2 regions of the Faecalicoccus sp. LCP19S3_E2 genome follow, and region 2 is predicted to be linked to the other one. Evidence: a T-box and tRNA genes for the amino acid it is inferred to sense, from the RefSeq annotation. Region 2 holds a T-box; the other holds one or more tRNA genes.

Region 1 (7,143 bases), on a different contig from region 2:
GGTGCAAGCACCGTTGACATCGTATTTCCTTCCAAAGAAGGTTTCTTTTCTACGACAGCTATATCACTCATCTTATCGAGGAAATCATTCATAATTTCCTTTCCCACTTCCTGACGAGTAATCAGTCGACCGCGGAATCGCATATCAATCTTGACTTTCATTCCCGCCCCGATCCATTTTTGTGCATGTTTTAATTTCGTTTCAAAATCATGGGTATCAATAATTGGCGACAGACGCAAAGCCTTGATTTCCACAACGTGCTGTTTACGTTTAGCTTCTTTTGCCTTTTTCTGTTGTTCAAAATGATAACGTCCATAATCTAAAATTTTACATACGGCTGGTCTTGCCTTTGGGGCTACACACAATAAATCAAGATTCTGACTGTATGCGATGTCCAATGCTTCTCTTTTTGACATGACACCCAACTGATCTCCATTGGCATTGATGACCAGAACTTCTCTGAATGGGATCTTTTCGTTAAACAAATCATCGTTTACGTTATTTGGGGCAACTTTTCTGTTATTGATATTCGACACCTACCTTTTCATAAAAAATGGGCACATAAACGTACCCATTCTATACACAACAACAAATCCATTTTATGAACTGGCTGTGAACCTATGTATTTCATACATCAGGTGAGAAGAGGTACTTCTAGCTTTCCATTTCCGCTCATAAATAATAGCAAGTACTAGCGTATTTGTAAAGAGAAAATCGCATTTTTAAGACGATTACTTCTCTTTTTTCCTATTTGTATAACACCAAAGTGCAATCATTTGGATCAATTTTTTTGGTAATGGATCTTGGTAAGGAATACGAATTGCTCCTTTGGATGTAGAATATTCTTGAAGGTCCTCTTTGAAAACCTCAATGGCTTTGGCACCCGGATATATTCCTATATGTGTTTTAAAAGCTGCAAAATGAATGATGTTTTTCTCCATATAAAATGTAGGCATACCCCAGGAAATCTTTTCCTTGGCATCCGGCAGTACTTCTTTTAAAAGAGCCTCCATTTGGTATAAATACTCTTTTTTCGTTTCATCTTGCCTTTCTATATATTCTTGAAATATTCTTGAAATGTTTTGGGCTTTTCTATGGTCATATTTTCACACTACTTTCTTAAAATCACTTCCAGAGATTTCCCTTTTGCCAATTCATCCACCATCTTATCGATGATACGGATGTCTTTCATCATCGGATCGTCGATTTCTTCAATTCGAACTTTACAAATGACCCCTTTGACTTTATTTCGATTCGGATTCATATGAGGCGCTTGTTCTAAAAACTGACGATACGTCGTCTGGGAAGACAAGTGTTCTTGCAGCGTTCGTTCATCATAGCCGGTCACCCATTGAAGGATTTGATTCACTTCCGATTGTGTTCGATTCTTTCTTTCTGCTTTTGCGACAAGACAATCATAGATCTTTCGAAATGACATTTGAAATACTTTTTCTTTTTCCATATCTTCCTCCTATTTTGTATCCGTGATCAATCGAAGCACTCGATCTAGGTACGTATCGTATTTTTGGATATTTTTCTTCACATTTTGCATTTGATCCGGGTAATCTGTGATGATGCCATCCGCATCACTTTGCGCATACCGCTCCATTTGGCTCTCTTCATTGATTGTCCATACAAATAATTCTGCCTGATCTTCATGTGCTTCCTGTACCAAAGTCTCATTGTAAGAGAAATCTTCGATGACATAAAAGTCCATATGAAATCCCTCAAAATATCCAAACTGAATCGGAATGACATAGCCGGAGCAAATGGAAGGTCGCTCTTGTTTTAAACACTGCATGACATCTTTATCTAGAGACATCACTTTATAGGCAGACGTATTGGACCAACTGTCCCATTCTTCAAGAAACTTTTGCACAAAGAATTGCGGGTCTTGACCATCCGGTTTTAATTCAATTAAAAGTGCCATATCCAGCTCCTGCGCTTTTTGTACAAACTCGTTTAGGGATGGAATGACCGCTTTTTGATTTCCCTGACTGATCGGCAGCCCTTTGACCTCTTGAAAATTTCGTTCTTTGACTCGTTGCTGAATGTTAGCCAACCGTTTTAAATCATAATCATGTACAACAACGAATTTTCCATCTTTTGTCATCTGTACATCCAATTCAACATAGTCCGCATGAACCTTTGCCGCATTTTGTAAGCCTTGTATTGAGTTTTCCACGGCATTGAATCCCCGATGAGCAATAACCAGCTGATGGGGATTTAAGCTGGCGGTATATAGGCGAACACTATTATACACGCCCAGAAACAAGGTAAACATGGTCAAAATCAGTACGATACCCAAAGTATTCTTTCTATGTCCTTCCGGCATTTGGCAAACCACTTGTATTTCATTCTCTTTTTTTAATACATACAAAATGCTGGAAAGGATGATCAACTTTGTCAAAAAAGTTTGATAAAACATCAATGTTTTAAAAATTGTAAATAAAACTGTTTCTACCACGATACTTTGTCCAGAAGTATCCAGCACCCCTCCTAGGAATAAGAAAAATAAAAGCATACAGATTGTAAGAATGGCGAGTATAGATTCCAAAGCCAGCCAGGAAAACACGAACGTATGTTTGCCTTTTTTGGTCATTGCCCAACTTTTTCGTATATTCGCCACGATAGACTGTTCATTCACCATCGTTAAAGGCAGTGTGAATAAAAGGCGAAAATTGACATAGATCAATACCAGCCAAAGAATCATCATACCCCAAAGACCCGTTGTCGTTTTCATCAATTCCCCGGTGATAAAATGAGGGATATAGAGACGATCCGTTAAAAAAGAGCCCATATCTAGATTGGCAGCCGGTACCATCGAAAGAAAATAAAGTAGGAAAAAGGGAATTTGTTTCCAATTTAATTTCCGGATTCTCTTTGCGGTAAGAATGCATATATTTTTCCAGGTGAGCTTCTGATTTTGATAACTGCCAGCCACTAAAAATGTTAAAATCGCATATTCAAAAAAAAGAAGAAAAGCAACGATAGTCACAAAAATCAAAACACCTGCCAGACCCAAAGGATCGAACAGAATCGCTTTGAATGTATAGAGTGATAGATTTGGTTGTCCGCTGATAACGAGAATCAAGCGAAAACCAAACTGCACCAGTGCCGTCCCCAACAGCAACAGCACCAGTTGCAAAAGCGCCCCTTGTGACAGAAACAGCCATTTATTTTGTAGAAGGTTATGTCCCACTGCCTTGAAAAGTTCTTTGGCGGATACGTCCATGAAAAATCACCTCTTTTTTTGAATGGTTTTCCATTTGATTCTATCATACTTTCTGGTTTGTAAAAGAATAAAGCACCCCTCGAACGCATATTTTTTCCTTGCATATCTACATCAAGTGTGCTATCATAAATAAGCTTTAACAGGGACCCCTAGCTCAGCTGGCAGAGCAACTGACTCTTAATCAGTGGGTCTGGGGTTCGAATCCCCAGGGGTCCACCATTTGTCTGAAAGTCCTTTGTAGAAAGGACCTTTTTTTATGTCGTGAATAAGATGTCCGAATTACCGTGATCACATGGCAACCATTGGATCATTAATCTTCAATAATAGAAAACAGTCAACCTATTGTGAAAGTAAATACCTTGGTTTGACAGCTAAACATTGGGGTTTCTTCCGTTTTGATTGACTGATTTTAAAGTTTCTTTTTATGAAAAATGATTCTCCAGGATCGATTGGACCTGTCCTAAAGGCATAGAATGGAAAATCCCATACAGTGACATGCCCAATAACAACAGAGTAATCAGAATGGCTAGTCCATAAAGAAATGTGTTTTGTATCTTAGTCTTTTGTATGTGGATACCACTATAGATCAAAAAGACAAAAAGGATAAATGCCAAGATATAATTTGGCAGCATGTTCATATCATTTACTCATTTATTGACAAAATTGATTCCAAAAGGAAGTCCATCCACTATGTTCTTCTCTTTGATCGATATAGGGAAACATTTCTTCGTCATACCAATCCAGATTCAAAATATCATCAATGGTCTTAGGGACAAAAATATGAAAGAACTCTTTTTTAAAAGCACTGCCATATTGCAGATAATAGGAATTGACCATTTTATTGAAATTTGTTTTCTTCATATCTTGTGCTCGATAACAAAGCGCGTCTCCACTCTGTTGTAAGTCAGGACTGATTTCCAGTAAGACTAGACTCAAATCACTGTCTCTATACCCGAGAATAAAACTTCGGTATTGATAGGAAACGGTGCGTAGGACCGCAAAATTGGCACCCCGGATATCTTCTGAGTACGCATAAACAATATGATATTGTGAATCATTTTCTACTTTCGCATCAAAAATTTCTCGCATGCGTTTTTTATTTTCATCACTTTTTTCACGATCAAGCACAGTTCCTTGTGAATTCCCTCCAAATAAACTAAACAATCCCATTTTCCTCTCCTTTTTCCATGGTAAACGGATGTGTTTTTCTTAAAAAGAAAAGAGATTGCATCCGTACACAACCTCTTTTCCGTATGGATTACTGTTCTGACAGGTTTTCTTTACTCTTCATTCATCGTATCTAAAAGGCTATCGACAAATAAATCCATATCCCTTTGATCTTTTTCTTGTAATGAGCTGATAATACTTAATTCGCTATTGATAATGCTCATCTGCTTCATTTCATCATCTAGGAACTCACGAATCAATGAACCGGATTGAGGGGCCCATGAACCATTTTCGATAATACCGCAAATGCGATTCTGTAGATTCAACATAGCCAAGTGTTCCAGGAATTCTTTCATGACAGGATAAATCTGTAAGTTATACGTTACACTGGCAAACACAATGTGTGAATACTTAAAGGCTTCGGAAACTAAATAAGAAACGTGTGTTTTTGAAACATCATAAACTCGAACATTGGTCATTCCTTTTTCCACAAGCTTTGTTGCAAGCACCTGTGCTGCCGATTCTGTATTTCCATACATGGAGGCATAGACAATCAAAACACCTTTTTCCTCTGGTTCGTATGTAGCCCATTTGATATATTTTCCTAAAATATACTGAATATCTTCCGGTTTTCTCCATACCGGTCCGTGTAATGGACAAATCACTTTGATATCTAAAGTTCCCGCCTTCTTTAACAGATGCATGACTTCCGGTCCATATTTCCCAACAATGTTAGTGAGATAGCGTCTTGCTTCATCGATCCAGTCACGATCAAAATTAACTTCATCGGCAAACAACTTTCCATCTAAAGCTTTAAAGCTTCCAAAGGCATCAGCTGAAAATAGAACACCATTGCTGGTATCATAACTAACCATGGCTTCCGGCCAATGCACCATTTGGGCATCGACAAAGGCAATTGTATGCTTTCCAAAGCAGCGGCTGTCCCCTTCAGCTACCGTTTCGGTTCTTCCTTCTACATTAAAACCAAACTGATACATCATCATAATGGATTTTTCAGTAGAAATAACTTTGGCATTTGGATAGCGTAACAAAACTTCTTCCATGCTGGCAGCATGATCTGGTTCCATATGGTTAATGATCACATAATCCAAATCTCTACCGTTTAATACATGCTCCAAATTTTCCAAAAACTGACGGCAAATCGACCAGTCCACAGTATCAAATAAAACTGTTTTTTCATCTAATAAGACATAGGCGTTATAGGATACGCCATCCGGAATCGGATGAATGTTTTCAAACAATTCCAAACGATGGTCGCTTCCTCCAACCCAATATAAATCATCTACAATTTTTCTTACATTATACATATATGACTCCTACTCCTCTTCGATATAGCTTTCTTTTCCTTCGCCGCATTTTGGACAAATCCAATCTTCCGGAAGCTTGTTGAATGGTGTACCCGGATCAATACCACCTTCCGGATCTCCATAAGCCTGATCATATTCATGACCACAGCCCAAACATACGTAGCGCTTGTATTCCGGTGCGCTCTTCTTAAAGAACGGACGTCTCATTTTAACCATAGGTGGAGCCGGTTTCTTTTCTCCGGTATCCAGAGCTTTGGATAACAGTGGCAAGATGACTTCTACATCACCTACGATGCCATAATCGGCATTCTTAAAGATGTGCGCTTTTGGATCCGTATTGATCGCAACGATCGTTGTCGCATCCACAATACCCTTTAAATGCTGAGAAGCCCCGGAAATACCACAGGCGATATAAAGGTTGCCGTGGAATTTTTGACCGGACATACCTACATATCGTTCTAATGGCAGATAGCGAAGACTTTCGGCAACCGGACGGCTGGAGCCGATGGCAGCTCCTGCATTTTTCGCAAGGTCTTCAATCAATTTCATATTTTCTTTAGGTCCGATACCTTTACCGGCACTGACAACACGTTCGGCATCAACGATTGGTGTATCGATCGCTATACCTTGTGTAAAATCATATCCATCTTTCTTTAAAGCCGCTACCAGCTGATCGACTTGTTCCTGTGGTGTTCCTTCAAAAATCTGATTCTTTCTTACGCCGGTAATGCCTACATTGGCTTTTAGGGCTGCACGTGCTTTTTTCTTATCTTTTTTTCGCGGCAAGATATGGGATGCGATAACGATGCGCTGAATTTCATTCGTACCCTCATAGATGGTCGTGATCTTGGCATCACGATACATACGTTCTACATCCATACCTTTCAGATATCCGGTACCACCAAAAATCTGAACGGCATCATTCACAACTTCTAAGGCAATATCGGAAGCATACATCTTGGCCATTGCGCTTTCTTTTCCATAAGGCTCATGCGCTTCTTTTAATTCGGCAGCACTGTACACTAAGAATCGGGCACAACGAATCTTGGTTGCCATATCGGCGATTTTAAAGGAAATGGCCTGCTGGCTGGCGATAGGACGTCCAAACTGTACACGTTCTTTAGCATATTCAACAGCGGCTTCATAAGCTCCCTGGGCAATTCCTAATGCCTGGGCCGCAATACCGATACGACCGCCATCTAATGTCATCATGGCAATCTTGAAGCCTTCGCCTTCTTTTCCCAGTAAATTTTCTTTCGGTACAAAAACATTATTAAATCGAAGCTCAGCTGTAGAAGAGGAACGGATACCTAATTTGTCATAATGATCCCCAAAGGTAAAACCATCCCATCCTTTTTCCACAATAAAGGCACTGATACCATGCGTTCCTTTATCTTTATCGGTTACCGCAAA
Region 2 (7,143 bases):
ACTGGATGCGACCACAGCTTTAGATTATGATGTGACAGTATTGACCAATGTTGGTTTAGAACATACTGAAATCTTGGGGGATACAATAGAAAAGATTGCGCAGGAAAAGAGTGGTATCTTCAAGCCAGGGGTATTAGCTGTTTGTGGGGAAGATAAGCCACAGGCGCAACAAGTTATTGAACAAAATGTACGAGCCAAAAGAATACCATTTTATTATTCTTATCTACCAGAATATAAAAAAGTAGGAAAAAAATATTGGATCGACTCGATGGATGGCATCCTTGTTTTTGATCAGCCTTTTTACCAGATGAAAAATTTTATACTGGCCTGCGATACATTGTATCATTTAGGTTTTCGCCTGCGTTATAATACGCTTCAAAATGCTATTGATCATTTTGTTTTTTTGGGACGCTGTATGATATTAAGAAAAAGGCCGTTGCTGGTGGTGGATGGTGCTCATAATCTGGATGGTATCAATGCATTGGTAACCTCCATAAAAACTTGGCAGGGGGATATCTATTTTTCGGTTTTAAAGGAAAAAGATGCAAAGCACATGTTAGATGTTTTAACGAGTCTTCAAGGACAGATTCACCTGGTCAACTTTTCATCGGACAGACTTTATCCTCTGGAAACATTGGGATTTGAGGTACTATCTATGGAAGAAATGGAAAAAAGACTTCAAATGACACATCAAAGAGCTTTAGTGTGTGGTTCTTTGTATTTTGTCGGTGAAGTCTTAAAATGGTTTAATTCGAAGTAATAGAAATGGAAACATATTCACTGATCCCCTCCGTACGGGTTGGAAATCCCCAACCATGAATACCGGATGTTGTGATTTGTGTAAAGTTTCCTTTTTTTATCATGCCATAACCGTGTTCAAAAATTCCTAAAGAATTTGCCAAAGAGCCGACTGGGAAAATTTGACCGCTATGTGTATGTCCGCTTAACTGAAGATCGACCCCGAGTTCTTTACAGAGTTTTAGATCGCTGGGTTGATGATCAAAAACAACGATATACGAATCTAAGTCACATGTTTTCATAAGGCTATGCAGGGATCGTCTATTTTCTTCCAAGTCTTCTCTGCCGATTAAGGTGATGTTTCCAAAATGCAGGATATCATCCTGTAAGACGGTGATACCATTGGATTCGATCACTTCTTTTAATGTTTCTTTGGAAAAAACGGGATCATTTGCGTAATGTTGGTTATCATGATTGCCAAAAACATAATAGACATCAGCAGTTTTTGTCAGTTTGCCCAGTGTCTGAAATACCGTTTTCATTTGATCAACGGTTGTGAACTCATCAACGATATCTCCGTTAAGAATATAAAAAGAAGGCTTTTCTTTTTGAAGATCTTTTACGATGCTACTTAACTCTTCTTCCGTCATGACATTTGGATAATGTAAATCGCTGATCATGACGATTTTGGTATCAGGAATGTTTTTTGATGTTTGAAGATCATACGTTGTTTTTTCAATATTCTTCATATTGAAGATGCCGTAAATGCAGATTGTTATTGCCAACAAAAAAGGAATAAAGAAGATCCATCCTTTTACATCCTGATGAAAGATCAAACAGATAAGCTGCGTGATTAGAAGACAAAACAAGAGATGTAAATAAAAGATAGGGAAGATCGTATTAAAAGTGATACAAGGCAGCACAAATAATAACAATAATCCCCATAAAGCCCATGAAGGAAACTGCGGAAACCAGCGATGAATCAACAGAAAAAGATCTACGACCAACAAAAGGCAAAGGATTGCCAAGCCCATCTTTAAATAAATCATGGCAACACCTACTCAAATTCATCTACGTCTTTATGCATAACATCACTGCTTTTCCATTCCCAATGGATCAAGAAGGTGATGGCCGCTTTGACTAGGATCAAAGCGCCGATCTGCAGGATTTCCGCAAGACTTCTTACCGTGATTGTCCGTACAATTTCAGCGGCCAGCTTGAAGGTCAAGGCAATACTTAAACCGCGTAATAACGGCTTTTTACTGTTTTTATCTTTACGAAATGTAGCAAGCAAAGAATGAAACGTACTGTAGATGACACTTGCCAGGGAAAGAGCTTCTAAAAAATAAACGGTCAAATAGGCAATCTGAATCAGCCATTCGTGCAGTTGTTCAATTAAAGTTTCCATTATGCACCTACTTTCCTAAACAGAATTTTGAAAATAACGTATCTAGTAAATCTTCTCTATAGACTTCTCCAAGAATTTCTTTTAAATGGTTATGTGCTTCCTGAATATCTATTTCCACAAGATCGGGTTCCATCATCATTTCCATTGCCTGCTTTGCGCGAAGCATATCTTGTTTGGCAAGGTTTAATAAACCAATTTGTCGTTCGTTCGATAAAACAGGTTCTTCCTTGAGAAGATCTTGTTTATACATGTTCTCTAAAGCATCTAGAAGAGGTTGTATTTGATGATTTTTGGCAGAGATCCAAATTCCCTCTTTATCTTGATGTTGCAGGTCTTCTTTATTAAAAAGGATGAGACGTCGTTTATCCTTTGTTTGTTCTAAGAGAATTTGATCTTCTTTTGTTAAAGGACTGCTTCCATCTAAAACAAGTAAAACAAGCTGTGCCTTCTGTAACATCTGCTGGCTTTTTTCAATACCAATCTGTTCAATCTTATCGCTTGCTTTACGAATTCCGGCTGTGTCGATTAAGTTTAACTGCACGGAACCGATATGAATCTGTCCTTCTACTATATCTCGGGTCGTGCCGGCGATATCAGTTACAATGGCTTTATCTTCTTCCAACAAAGCATTGAGTAGAGAACTTTTACCCACGTTTGGCCGTCCGATGATCACTGTATCAATTCCCTTTTTTAATAACTGTCCGGTTTGAACGCGTTTTAATATTTGATCGATTTTACTAAGCCAGTCGTTGGTTTTAGGTAAAAGTTCCTGTGTAGTCAGTTGTTTGATATCTTCATATTCCGGATAATCAATGTTGACTTCGATTTGTGCAATAATGTCTAATAGCTCGTCAATAAGAGGTTGAAGCAATTTTTTTACACTTCCTCGGATGCCCTGGATGGCCAAACTGGCAGCCGTATCGTTGCTGGCATCAATCATATCTTGCACAGCTTCTGCCTGTGACAGGTCGATCCTTCCATGATAAAAGGCGCGTTGAGTGAATTCTCCGGGTTTAGCTAATACAGCTCCCTGGCTTAAAACGATCGATAAAACCTTTCGTGTAATAAACACGCCACCATGGCAGTTGATTTCTACGATATCTTCGCGTGTATAAGTTTTAGGGGCCCGAAAAACAGAAACAAGGACTTCATCCACTGGTTTGCCGGCTTCATCTAAGATATTTCCGTAATGGATGGTATGGCTTGGTACATCGCTTAGATCTTTGGTAAAAATTTTATTTGTGATGGGTATGGCTTGTTCTCCGCTGATTCGGATAATAGAAATAGCGCCATCCTGTAAAGCGGTAGAAATGGCACAAATCGTATGTTCAAACATGAAACCATCCTTTCTCTTGTATCTATTTTAACATAAACCTATAATAGAGCTATGAAAACGTATAGTAAAGAAGAAATAAATGCGGTTGCCGATGCACTGCAGAATCACAAAATTATTGCCTTGCCGACAGATACAGTTTATGGAGTGGGCGTGATGTATGGAGATTTAAAGGATTTGCAGCGACTGAAAAACGCAAAGCACAGACCGGAAACCAAACCGATTCCGATGATGGTATCTTCCATAGAGCATATGGAACAAGTAGCTGTAGTTGACAAAAGAGTTAAAAAGATCGCAGAGCATTTTTTGCCGGGGGCTTTGACACTGGTGTTAAGAGTCAAAGAAGAGGTTCCTGCAGAATATACCAATGGGTTGGAAACGATAGCAATCCGTATTCCGGATGAACCTTTTATCTTAAAGGTAATCGATGTATTAAATACTCCCTTGTTGGTAACCAGTGCCAATCAATCCGGAGCTAAGACCGCATTGACCAGCGATGATGTGTTTGAACAGCTTCCTGATATTGATGGAATTGTATTAGGCACATGTAGAGCATTACAGGCCAGCACGATCGTAGATTGTACACAGGAAAAGTTAAAGATCCTTCGCCCGGGGCCTATCACTTTAGAACAGTTGGAGGCATGTTTGTAAAAAGGCTTGCGAGGGTCTTTTTAATTTGTATACTCGTAAGTAGTATACTCTAAAGTATACAAATTATCGAATGTCTGAATCAGTAGCAGACATAAAACTGAAAGATAGACTGATTTTAAATAAAAACATTAGATTGACCAAAAAAAATATAAAGGAAATACGTTGACAAAAATACATTCGTTTAGTACGATACAACCCGTAAAGGCTAAGAAGAGGACGAGTACTTTAAGAAAATGTTTCAGAGAGCTTTTGGATGGTGAAAAAAAGCACAGGACTTAAAGGAATAAAACCTTGGAGCTGCATGTATTTCCTGCATTAAAGGAAGCACTGTTCATAGACAGTGGCAGAGATTTTTCAAAGTGATTTGAAAAATGAATTAGGGTGGTAACACGAGCATTCGTCCCTTGGATGGATGCTTTTTTATTTTGTAGAGAAAAGGAGAACAATATGGCACAACAAAAATTAACAGAACAAGAACGAGTACGTCGCCAGAAGATGCAAGATTTGAAGGATATGGGAATTGACCCATTTGGCTCTGCGTATAAAAGAACGACAACTTCCGGAAAAATCATTGCACAGTATGAGGATAAGACAAAAGAAGAATTGCAGGAACTGGATGTTCATGTAAAGATTGCCGGACGTATTATGACAAAACGTCGTCAGGGAAAAGCCGGATTCATGCACATTCAGGATGTAGATGGACAAATTCAGATCTATGTTCGTAAAGATGTTGTCGGCGAAGAACAATATGAGATCTTCAAGAAAAACGATTTAGGAGATATTGTTGGTATCGAAGGTACGATCATGAAAACCGATCATGGACAGTTATCCGTTCGTGCACAGGTTTATACGCATTTATCGAAGGCTTTACGTCCATTACCGGAAAAATATCATGGATTGACGGATGTAGAAGAACGTTTCCGTCGTCGGTATGTGGATTTGATCATGAATCCGGAGGCTAAACATATTGCCATCACAAGACCGAAAATCATTCGTGCGGTACAGGAATACTTGGATGGACAGGGATTGATGGAAGTAGAAACACCGGTATTACAGCCGATTTTAGGTGGGGCAGCGGCTCGTCCGTTTGTTACGCATCACAATACTTTGAACATGCCTTTCTATTTACGTATCGCAACGGAACTTCCTTTAAAACGTCTAATCGTTGGTGGTTTGGAAGGTGTTTATGAAATTGGACGTTTGTTCCGTAATGAAGGAATGGATGCCACACATAACCCGGAATTTACAACCGTAGAAGCTTATGTTGCTTACAGTGATCTGCATGGCATGATGGATCTGATTGAAGGTTTGTTTGATCATGTAGCTAATAAAGTTTTAGGAACAACTGAAATTACGTATCAGGGACAAGAGATTTCTTTGAAAGCGCCATTTAAGCGTATAACAATGTGTGATGCGATCAAAGAAAAAACAGGTATCGATTTTAAACAGGTCACAAGTTATGAAGAAGCTTGCCAGCTGGCAAAAGAACACGATATTGAAGTGGAAAAAATTCATAACTCGATTGGACATATCATTCAGCTGTTCTTTGACAAATATGTAGAAGAAACGATCGTGCAGCCAACGTTTGTCTATGAATATCCAATTGAAATTTCTCCACTGGCTAAGAAAAACAATGAAGATCCTCGATTTACAGATCGTTATGAACTGTTTATCTGTGGTCATGAATACGCCAATGCGTTCTCGGAATTAAATGATCCGATCGATCAAAGAGAACGATTTGAAAAACAGTTGGAACTTCGTGATTTAGGAGATGAAGAAGCCAATGAGATGGATGTAGATTATGTAGAAGCTTTGGAGTATGGTATGCCTCCGACAGGTGGTGTAGGCTTAGGAATTGACCGTTTTGTGATGTTGTTGACAGACCAGAGAACCATTCGTGAAGTGTTATTGTTCCCGCATATGAAGTTAACAGGAGAATCCAAGGGTGCCAAGTTAGAAAAGAAATCGCAGGAAGCTGTGTCATCAACTTCTGCAGATGTAAAAAGCATAGTCAACAAGAAACCAACCATCGATTATTCCAAAGTGGAAATTGAACCGTTGTTTAAAGATTTTGTTGATTTTGAAACGTTCTCGAAATCAGATTTCAGAGCCGTAAAAGTCAAAGAATGCCGCGCGGTTCCAAAGAGTAAAAAATTATTAGAGTTTATCTTAGATGATGGAACCGAAGAAGACAGAACGATTTTAAGTGGTATTCATGATTACTATGAACCGGAAGAATTGGTAGGCAAGACTTTAGTGGCAATCACTAATCTTCCACCACGTAAAATGATGGGAATTGATTCCTGTGGTATGATCATATCGGCCGTACATAACGAAGCTGGTGAAGAACGCTTGAATTTGTTAGTGTTGGATGATGCGATTCCGGCAGGGGCTAAATTATACTAAATCAAAGAATCTCACAAAGAAATGATAAGAACGCTCAGAGTGAACTTTGGGCGTTTTTACATGTTGGTTTAATAAGAGAAACGCGAAATTTTAGATCATTGGAAAAGTAGGTAGTTTTGTATTTGCCATAATCAAAGTGTTTTCAATCAATAAATATTTTGTATTTACAGATTTGCATAATCTGTTATTAACAAACACCAATAGGAGTAACTTTGTATCCTACTGGTGTTTTTGTTTACTTATTTTGTTTTTCCATCGTCTATCATAGAATGCCCAGATGACAAGGGCAATCATCATGCCGGCAGCCGTATCGCTTAAAAAATGAGCGCCCATGACGATTCTGGAAGCCATCATCAAAAAGATACTTGTGCATACGATGATACTGAGCGACAGCTTATGTTTTTGTACAAGTGGCGTTGATAATAAATAGAGTAAAGAACAGGCAAAAGAACTTGTATGGCCGCTGGGGAAAGAAAAACCACCTTTGTGGCAGGGAAGATACCAAACACAAAACTGAGAAGCTTGTTGCATATCTCTAAATCGGATCCTACCCCATAAAACTTTAAAGAGCGTGATTACGATTAAAACCGTAAAGAATAATTGTAAA

The links. The T-box of region 2 lies ahead of lysS (lysine--tRNA ligase). A T-box ahead of a tRNA ligase gene usually reads a tRNA of that ligase, here a tRNA-Lys.
Region 1: it encodes a tRNA-Lys, which carries the amino acid that the T-box ahead of lysS (lysine--tRNA ligase) is inferred to sense. The anticodon was not compared.

The regions. Positions count from the first base shown of each region.
Region 1 covers NZ_JBQKEP010000019.1:1,627-8,769, forward strand. Annotated here, with positions in the region: gene infC (translation initiation factor IF-3) at 1-536, opposite strand, end outside; gene ACTQX6_RS11645 (iron chaperone) at 732-1,079, opposite strand; gene ACTQX6_RS11650 (DUF2200 domain-containing protein) at 1,112-1,462, opposite strand; gene ACTQX6_RS11655 (glycerophosphodiester phosphodiesterase) at 1,472-3,235, opposite strand; tRNA gene ACTQX6_RS11660 (tRNA-Lys) at 3,379-3,454, shown strand; gene ACTQX6_RS11665 (hypothetical protein) at 3,658-3,867, opposite strand; gene ACTQX6_RS11670 (hypothetical protein) at 3,887-4,405, opposite strand; gene ACTQX6_RS11675 (FprA family A-type flavoprotein) at 4,516-5,730, opposite strand; gene ACTQX6_RS11680 (acyl-CoA dehydrogenase family protein) at 5,740-7,143, opposite strand, start outside.
Region 2 covers NZ_JBQKEP010000008.1:29,840-36,982, reverse strand. Annotated here, with positions in the region: gene ACTQX6_RS08435 (bifunctional folylpolyglutamate synthase/dihydrofolate synthase) at 1-760, shown strand, start outside; gene ACTQX6_RS08430 (metallophosphoesterase) at 747-1,787, opposite strand; gene ACTQX6_RS08425 (DUF1622 domain-containing protein) at 1,796-2,146, opposite strand; gene mnmE (tRNA uridine-5-carboxymethylaminomethyl(34) synthesis GTPase MnmE) at 2,154-3,482, opposite strand; gene ACTQX6_RS08415 (L-threonylcarbamoyladenylate synthase) at 3,534-4,130, shown strand; T-box leader at 4,329-4,538, shown strand; gene lysS (lysine--tRNA ligase) at 4,578-6,536, shown strand; gene ACTQX6_RS08405 (phosphatase PAP2 family protein) at 6,756-7,143, opposite strand, start outside.